Regions from separate parts of the Streptomyces sp. NBC_00691 genome, predicted to be linked through region 2. Evidence: riboswitches for the same ligand, from Rfam matches in the RefSeq annotation. Region 2 holds a riboswitch; the other holds the start of a gene.
The links. Region 2 has a riboswitch for cobalamin ahead of cobN (cobaltochelatase subunit CobN). Riboswitches for the same ligand answer to the same signal wherever they lie in the genome.
Positions count from the first base shown of each region.

Region 1 (4,508 bases), 800 kb from region 2:
CCGTCTTCCCGGGCGGCCCCGGGCGGCCGGTCCGGGCCGGCCGGGGGGCGGGGGCCAGCCGCGCGCCCGGTCGGGCCGGTTCGGTCGGGGGTTCGGACGCGGTGGCGGTCCCGCCCGGCCCGCGCCCGGCGGTCCCGCCGGGCGGCTGCGGGCGGGACGGGGGGCGCGGCGGGGCGGGCGGGTCCTCCGGGGTGCCCGCGACGCGGGCCTCCGTGCTCATCGGGCCGGGTGGAGCTGGGCCGCCAGCTTGTCGACGGCCCCGGGAACGCGGACGCCGAGGACGGTGTCGGAGAGCGGCATCACGGCGAACCGGCGGTTCTTGATCGCGGGGACGTCCTTGAGGGCCGGGTCGTCGAGGAGCCGCTTCTTCTTCTGTTCGACGGTGGTGGAGCCGTAGTCGTAGATGACGACGACCTCGGGCTTGCGGGCGACGACCTGTTCCCAGGTGGCGTCGCCGAAGGCCTTGTCGAGGTCGGCGAAGACGTTGCGGCCGCCGGCGCGGGTGATCAGCTCGTTGCCGATGCCCTTGCCGCCGGCGGTGAACGCGGTCTTGTCGCCGCTGTCGTAGACGAAGACGGAGACGGGTGCGGTGCCCTTGAGGCGCTTCCCGGTGGCGGCGACGGTGGCCTTCGCCTCCCGGACCCATGTGTCGGCCCGGTCGGCGACGCCGAACGTCCGCCCGATCTCGCCGACTTCGCGGTAGAGGTCGTCGACGGAGGGCGAACCGGACGGGCAGTACTCGGTGTTGAGCCGGGTGTCGATGCCGGAGCGCTTCAGGTCGTCGCGGCTCCGGCCGTCCTTGCTCGCGAAGGCGGAGGAGTAACCGCCGTACACGAAGTCGGGGTTCGCGGCGAGCAGGGCCTCCTTGGAGGGGTACTCCTTCGCGAGGACGGGGACGGAGTCGTAGGCCTTCTTGTAGGCGGGGAGGATCGCGTCGTCGAGGTAGGCCGTGCCGACGAGGGACTTCTCCAGGCCGAGGGCGAGCATGACCTCGGTGACGTGCTGGTTCATGGTGACCGCGCGCTTCGGCGGAGCCTCGAAGGTCGTCTTCACACCGCAGTTGGAGACGGTGTACGGGAATCCCGGGGCGGCCTTGGCGGCGGGGCCGTCCGGCGCGGAGGCCGAGCAGGCGGCGAGCAGCGGAAGCAGGGCGGCGGCGGACAGCAGGGGCGTCAGGGGCAGCCGGGTGCGACGGGGCCAGGACATGACGGAACGTGCCTCCTCCGGGGATTTCCACGTCCCCGATCGGTGGTGAGAAGGCGGCAGGTCAGTTCCTGGCTTCCGCCTCCCGGAGGAGACGGTCACAGTGGCGGGACCGTGCCGGATTCGCACCGGCTTCCTGGGTCCTGCCGCCCGTAGGTCCCGGCCAGTGTCTCAGGCGTCGTACTCCTCGACGACCTTGACCTCTTCCTCCGTCACGACGCCCTCGACGATGGTGAAGGAGCGGAACTGGAAGGGGCCGGCGCCGTCGCTGTCGGCGGTGGAGACGAGGACGTAGTGGGCCTGGGGCTCGTTGGCGTACGAGATGTCCGTGCGGGACGGGTAGGCCTCGGTCGCGGTGTGCGAGTGGTAGACGATGACGGGCTCCTCGTCCCGGTCGTCCATCTCGCGGTAGAGCTTGAGCAGGTCCGCGGAGTCGAACTCGTAGAAGGTGGGCGAGCGGGCGGCGTTGAGCATCGGGATGAACCGCTCGGGGCGGCCGGTGCCGACCGGGCCCGCGACCACGCCGCAGGCCTCGTCGGGGTGGTCCGCGCGGGAGTGTTCCACGATCTGGTCGTACAGAGCCCGGGTGATGGTCAGCATGCCGACAGGATAAGCCGACGGGCCGCTCCGTACCGGGGAGTGGTACGGAACGGCCCGTATGCCGAGACGATCGAGGTCAGAGCCGTTTGGGGACGACCCGGGCCGACCGCCCGCGGGGTCCGTCAGGACCGCTTGGCGAAGGCCGCGCCCTCGGGGTTGCGGGACTTCAGGACCAGGTAGGAGACGCCGAGGATGAGACCCCAGACCGGGGCGGCGTACAGCGAGACCCGGGCGCCCTCGTCGATGCCCATCATCACGATGACCATGCCGATGAAGAGGAGCGCGAACCAGCTGGTGTACGGGGCTCCCGGGGCCTTGAAGGTGGACTCGGGGAGCTCGCCGCGGTCGGCCTTGGCCCGGTAGCGGATCTGGCAGACCAGGATCATGATCCAGGCCCACATGCCGGAGATGGTGGCGAAGGAGACCACGTACTCGAAGGCCTTGCCCGGGGCGACGTAGTTGATCCAGACGCCGACCAGCATCAGCGAGGCCGAGAAGGTCAGGCCGAGCAGCGGGGTGCCGCTCTTGGTGAGCTTGGTGAAGACCTTCGGGCCCTGGCCGTTGAGCGCGAGGTCGCGCAGCATGCGGCCGGTGGAGTACATGCCCGAGTTGCAGGAGGAGAGGGCGGCGGTCAGCACCACGAAGTTGACGATGGCGGCGCCGACGCCGAGGCCCATCTTCTGGAAGGCGGCGACGAACGGGGAGACGCCCGGCTGGAACTCGGTCCACGGGACGACCGACAGGATCATGATGAGCGCGCCGACGTAGAAGACGGCGATGCGCCACGGCACGGTGTTGATGGCCTTGGGCAGGACGGTCTTCGGGTCCTTGGACTCGCCGGCGGTGACGCCGACGAGCTCGACGGCGAGGAACGCGAACATGACGATCTGCAGGGTCATCAGCGTGTTGCCGATGCCGGTGGGGAAGAAGCCGCCCTGGTCCCACAGGTGGGTCACGGAGGCGGTGTCGCCGGCGTCGGAGAAGCCGATGGTGAGGATGCCGGCACAGATCAGGATCATGCCGATGATGGCGGTGACCTTGACCATCGAGAACCAGAACTCCAGCTCACCGAAGAGCTTCACGGAGATCAGGTTGGCGCCGTAGAGGACCACCGTGAAGACCAGTGCGGAGATCCACTGCGGGATGTCCCACCAGTACGTCATATAGGTGGCCGCGGCGGTGACTTCGGTGATGCCGGTGACGACCCAGAAGAGCCAGTACGTCCAACCGGTCACGAAGCCCCAGAACGGGCCGACGAACTCCCGTGCGTACTCCGCGAAGGAGCCGGACACGGGGCGGTACATGAGGAGCTCGCCGAGGGCGCGCATGATGAAGAAGATGACCAGGCCCGCGATGGCGTACGCGAGGATCAGGCTGGGCCCCGCCTTGGCGATGGCCTTGCCGGCGCCGAGGAAGAGGCCGGTGCCGATGGCACCGCCGATCGCGATCATCTGGATCTGCCGGGCGCCGAGGCCACGCTGGTAGCCCTCGCCGCCGTCCACGGCCCCGTCGGTGCCGTCGTGCTGCTTGTCGACCTGCACAGAGGTCATGGTGATGCGCCTTTCTCCATGCTGATCCGCGCGACTGCGAGTGCGTCTGCCGCGGATCAGATCCTGATCCCCCCGGATGTGGATGGAGTGCTACCGGCGGTCAGCCGGTCAAAGCGCCCTCGGGAACAGGGGTGGCGTCCCCGAGCGGTCGTGAAGATTTATCACGGGGTGGGACGCGATCGAGGGAGTTACGTGTGGCGCACACCACAGAAAACGGCGGGCGAAAGGGATTCAAGACGGCAAAGCGGACGCTCTGATAACGCATTCGTTACCCGGATTTGAGCGTCCGCTGAGCGAACATCCCGTCACGGAGGGATGTCCGGAGGGGATCGGCCGTCAGGACATCAGGGTCTCGACGAGGGACTCCTGGAGCGCCCCCAGCCAGAGGTACGCCATCACCATCGGCTTGCGCGGGTCGGAGTCCGGCAGCCGGTACAGCTGCTCGCCCTCGTCGTCGGTGACCTCCAGGCGGGTGCCGATGGTCAGCCGGAGGTCGTTGAGCGCGCCGAGCCAGGCGCGGGACTCGTCCGGGGTCAGCTTCAGGACGGCGCCGCCCTCTCCCGCCGTGTCGGCGGAGAGCGCGTCGAGGGCGCGGACGACGACGAGGGCGTCCTCGCGCTTGCGGGCCCGCAGGTCGTTCTCGGTGAAGCGGCGGAAGTCCGAGGCGGCCGCCCGCAGCTCCTCGCTGTCGTCCCCGTAGGCGTCGGGGAAGAGGCGCTTGAGGGCGGGGTCGGACGGCGGCTTGCTGGGGCCCTCGGCGAAGAGCGCGGCCAGCGGGTCGGCGTCCTTGGCGGGCTCGTCGCCCGGCCCGATCAGCTCCATGAGCTGGACGGCGAGGGAGCGGAGGATGGAGATCTCGACGTCGTCGAGGGCGACGGCCGCGCCGCCGCCGGGCAGGGTCTCGAAGTGGCCGGCCATCAGCCGCGGTCCTGGGTGAGGGTCGCCCAGAGGCCGTAGCCGTGCATCGCCTGCACGTCGCGCTCCATCTCCTCGCGGGTGCCGCTGGAGACCACCGCACGGCCCTTGTGGTGCACGTCGAGCATCAGCTTGTGCGCCTTGTCCTTGGAATAGCCGAAGTACGCCTGGAAGACGTAGGTCACGTAGCTCATCAGGTTGACCGGATCGTTGTGCACGAGGGTCACCCAGGGCACGTCC
Region 1 is NZ_CP109007.1:3,136,273-3,140,780, forward strand. It holds gene OG392_RS14115 (FecCD family ABC transporter permease) at 1-220, opposite strand, end outside; gene OG392_RS14120 (ABC transporter substrate-binding protein) at 217-1,206, opposite strand; cobalamin riboswitch at 1,249-1,382, opposite strand; gene OG392_RS14125 (M67 family metallopeptidase) at 1,375-1,803, opposite strand; gene OG392_RS14130 (amino acid permease) at 1,926-3,353, opposite strand; gene OG392_RS14135 (DUF2017 domain-containing protein) at 3,690-4,271, opposite strand; gene clpS (ATP-dependent Clp protease adapter ClpS) at 4,271-4,508, opposite strand, start outside.
Region 1: another riboswitch for cobalamin. It lies ahead of OG392_RS14120 (ABC transporter substrate-binding protein); the one in region 2 lies ahead of cobN (cobaltochelatase subunit CobN).

Region 2 (4,508 bases):
GGCGCCCCGGCCCGGAGGGCGGCGCGGGCGTTCGTGACGACCCGCGGCGACCAGGCGATGTCGCGTACGAGGTCGGTCATGCCGCAGGCGTGGATCATCCGGACCGCCACCTGGGCGACGTCGGCGGGCAGGCCCGCCAGATCCGCCTCGGCGCGGATCGTGGCAAAGGACCGGCGGTAGATCTCCGCCCCGTCCTTCTCGTAGTCGAACATCCTGTTGCTCTCGCTCATCTCGTCGTGCGGGCCGCGGTCACGGCTCCGGGCAGGGCGGTACGGGGGGTGGGGACGCCGTCCACCAGGTAGGCGCCGTCGGCGGTGGCGAGGACGTCGGTCCAGGTGCCGTGCGGGTGTCCGCAGCGGCGCTCGCACCCGGAGAAGTGCACGGGCAGGCCGGGGGGCCCGGGGTGCGTGCCGGGCCCGGGGGCGGCGTCGGCGCGGACGTCGGCGAGGGACTTGGCGCAGCCGGGCCGCCCGGTGCAGGCGGTGACACCGGCCCAGGGGGAGTCGGGGCGGGTGACGAGCCCGGCGGCGTCGAGGGCGGGCAGCCGGTCGGCGCCGGCCCCGGCCACGACGACGCCGCGCCAGGGCGTCAGCCGGACCTCTTCGGCGGGGAGCAGCGCCCGCAGCTGGGCGGCGGTGAGGCGACCGAGCGGGGCGAGGACGGAGAGGGCGGCGGGCCCGAGGATTCCGGGGGTGAGCGGAGGGCCCTGGGGAAGTTCCGGCGTGGGGACGGGCTCGGACCCCACCCCCGAGGCCGCCACGTCCACCGCGTACCCCTCGGGGAGTTCGCGGACCCGCCAGGCCCCGGTTCCGGCCCTGCGTGCCGTGTCCAGGAAGCCGCCCGCCACCGCGAGGGCCGCGCCGGGCGCGTCGGAGCTCGCGAGCCGGACGGCCCGGCCGCCGACGTGCAGCTCGGCCTCTCCGCCGCCGACTGCGACCAAGGTCACATCCCCGCCGAGCCCGGCGACGTCGCCGCGTCCGTCGTCGAGGACGAAGAGGAACCGGCCGGAGAGCGCCGCCGCCCAGGGCGCGGAGCGCAGGTGGGTGTCCAGCTCGCGGGCCCACAACTGTGCGTCGGCGGCGCCGAGTCCGTCGAGGCCGGAGGCCGGGGAGGCGACGATGTTGCGGACGCGTTCGTGGGTGGGGGAGGGCAGCAGGCCCGCCTCGTCGAGGAGTGCCGCCAGCTCGGCCCCGCAGTCGTCGCCGAGGCCGCGCAGCTCGGCGTTGCCGCGTGAGGTGATGCTGAGCCGTCCGTCGCCCAGGGTCTCCGCCGCGTCCGCCAGGGTCTCGACCTGACGGGACGTCAAGCGGCCGCCGGGCAGGCGGAGTCGGGCGAGGCGGCCGTCGTCGGCGGAGTGCAGGCGCAGCGCCCCGGGGCACGCGTCGCCACGGTCCCGTATACGAGGTTCGCCCGGTTCGGGCGTCGGGGGCGGGGTGGGCGGCATGGCGGCGAGCATACCGACGGGGAACCGGCCGACCACCGGGTGTGATCCGGCCGACTCCCCGGCTCCTCCCGGCCCGCCGACCGCACGATCTACTATGCAGACGGCATGGGGTCCCAGGACCCCGGGGAGGAAGCCCGGTGAGAATCCGGCGCGGTCCCGCCACTGTGAGCCCGTACCGGACGTGCCTCGGCACGAACCGGAACGGGTGAGTCAGGAACTCCCGCCAATCCACACGACCACCCGGGGCGCGGACAACCCCGAGGAAGGCCTGCGCTCGCCATGCTTCTGCTGCTGTCGCACTCCGACACCGACCTGCTCAGCGCCCGCGCGGCCGGCGGCCCGGTGGAGTACCGCTTCGCCAACCCCGCCCGTCTCCCCCTCACCGAACTGGCCGGCCTCCTGGCCGAGGCCGAACTCGTCGTCGTCCGCCTCCTCGGCGGCCTCCGCTCCTGGGAGGAGGGCCTCGACGCCCTGCGCGCCGCCGGAAAGCCGGTGGTGGTCCTCAGCGGCGAACAGGCCCCCGACGCCCAGCTGATGGAGGCGTCCACCGTCCCCGTCGGCGTCGCCACCGAGGCGCACGCCTACCTCGCGCACGGCGGCCCCGCCAACCTGGAGCAGCTGGCCCGCTTCCTCTCCGACACCGTCCTGCTCACCGGGCACGGCTTCGAGTCCCCGGCGGCCGCCCCCACCTGGGGCCCGCTGGAACGCACCGCCCGCACCACGACCGGCCCGACCGTCGCCGTGCTCTACTACCGCGCCCACCACATGAGCGGAAACACCGCCTTCGTCGACGCGCTGTGCGAGGCGATCGAGGACACCGGCGCCCAGGCCCTCCCGCTGTACGTGACCTCCCTGCGCGCCCCCGAGCCGGAGCTGCTCGACCGCCTCCGCACCGCCGACGCGATCGTCACCACCGTCCTCGCGGCGGGCGGCACCAAGCCCGCCGAGGCACAGGCCGGCGGCGACGAGGAGGCCTGGGACGCGGGCGCGCTGGCCGCGCTCGACGTACCGATCCTGCAAGCCCTCTGCCTGACCGGTTCGCGCGCCGCCTGGGAGGAGAACGACGAGGGCCTCTCCCCGCTGGACGCCGCCAGCCAGGTCGCCGTCCCCGAGTTCGACGGCCGGCTCATCACCGTGCCGTTCTCCTTCAAGGAGATCGACGAGGACGGGCTGCCCGCGTACGTCGCCGACACCGAGCGCGCGGCCCGCGTCGCCGGGATCGCCGTACGGCACGCCCGCCTCCGGCACATCCCGAACGCCGAGAAGAGGCTGGCGCTCGTCCTCTCCGCGTACCCGACGAAGCACTCCCGCATCGGCAACGCCGTCGGCCTCGACACCCCCGCCTCCGCCGTCTCGCTGCTGCGCCGGCTGATCGCCGAGGGCTACGACTTCGGCCCCGAGGCCGACCTTCCCGGCCTCGTCTCCGGCGACGGCGACGAGCTGATCTACGCCCTCATCGAGGCCGGCGGTCACGACCAGGACTGGCTGACGGAGGAGCAGCTCGCCAGGAACCCGGTCCGCATCCCGGCCGCCGACTACAAGCGCTGGTACGCGACGCTCCCCGAGGAGCTGCGGACCCATGTCGAGGAGCACTGGGGCCCGGCGCCCGGCGAGATGTTCCTGGACCGGTCCCGCAACCCGGAGGGCGACATCGTCCTCGCCGCGCTGCGGCGCGGGAACCTCCTGATCCTCATTCAGCCGCCGCGCGGCTTCGGCGAGAACCCGATCGCGATCTACCACGACCCCGATCTCCCGCCGTCCCACCACTACCTGGCCGCCTACCGCTGGATCGCCGCCCGCGCCGAGGACGGCGGCTTCGGCGCCGACGCCATGGTCCACCTGGGCAAGCACGGCAACCTGGAGTGGCTGCCCGGCAAGAACGCCGGCCTGTCCGCCGCCTGCGGCCCCGACGCCGCGCTCGGCGACATCCCGCTGATCTACCCGTTCCTGGTCAACGACCCGGGCGAGGGCACCCAGGCCAAGCGCCGGGTGCACGCCACGCTCGTCGACCACCTGGTGCCGCCGATGGCCCGCGCCGACTCCTACGGCGACATCGCGCGCCTGGAGCAGCTGCTCGACGAGTACGCGCAGATCTCCTCCATGGACCCGGCGAAGCTGCCCGCGATCCGCGCCCAGATCTGGACGCTGATCCAGGCCGCGAAGCTCGACCACGACCTGGGTCTGGAGCAGCGGCCCGAGGACGACGGCTTCGACGACTTCCTGCTGCACGTCGACGGCTGGCTGTGCGAGGTCAAGGACGCCCAGATCCGCGACGGTCTGCACGTCCTCGGCGGCGCCCCGGAGGGCGAGGCCCGGGTCAACCTGGTCCTCTCCATCCTGCGCGCCCGCCAGATCTGGGGCGGCACCCAGGCGCTGCCCGGTCTGCGGGAGGCCCTCGGTCTCGACGAGTCGGCCGCCACCCGCACCACCGCCGACGAGGCGGAGGCCAAGGCCCGCGAGCTGGTCGAGGCCATGGAGGCGGCGGACTGGTCCGTGGACGCGATCGCGGCCGTGGCCGCCGCGTACGGCGCCGAGGTCCACGCCGTGCTCCGCTTCGCCTGCGAGCAGGTCGTGCCGCGCCTGGCCGCCACCACCGACGAGCTCAGCCACGCCGTGCACGCCCTGAACGGCGGCTTCGTCCCGGCCGGCCCGTCCGGCTCCCCGCTGCGCGGACTGGTCAACGTCCTGCCGACCGGCCGGAACTTCTACTCGGTCGACCCGAAGGCCGTGCCGTCCCGGCTCGCCTGGGAGACCGGGCAGGCGCTCGCCGACTCGCTCCTGGAGCGCTACCGCACCGACAACGGCGAGTGGCCGACGTCCGTGGGCCTCTCCCTGTGGGGCACCAGCGCGATGCGCACCGCCGGCGACGACGTCGCCGAGGCGCTCGCCCTCCTCGGCGTCCGCCCGCTGTGGGACGAGGCCTCGCGCCGGGTGAACGGCCTGGAGCCGATCCCGCTCGCCGAACTCGGCCGCCCGCGCGTCGATGTCACCCTGCGCATCTCGGGCTTCTTCCGGGACGCGTTCCCGCACGTCATCGGTCTCCTCGACGACGCCGTACGGCTGG
Region 2 is NZ_CP109007.1:3,938,603-3,943,110, reverse strand. It holds gene OG392_RS17725 (precorrin-8X methylmutase) at 1-230, opposite strand, end outside; gene OG392_RS17720 (cobalamin biosynthesis protein CobG) at 227-1,456, opposite strand; cobalamin riboswitch at 1,532-1,684, shown strand; gene cobN (cobaltochelatase subunit CobN) at 1,724-4,508, shown strand, end outside.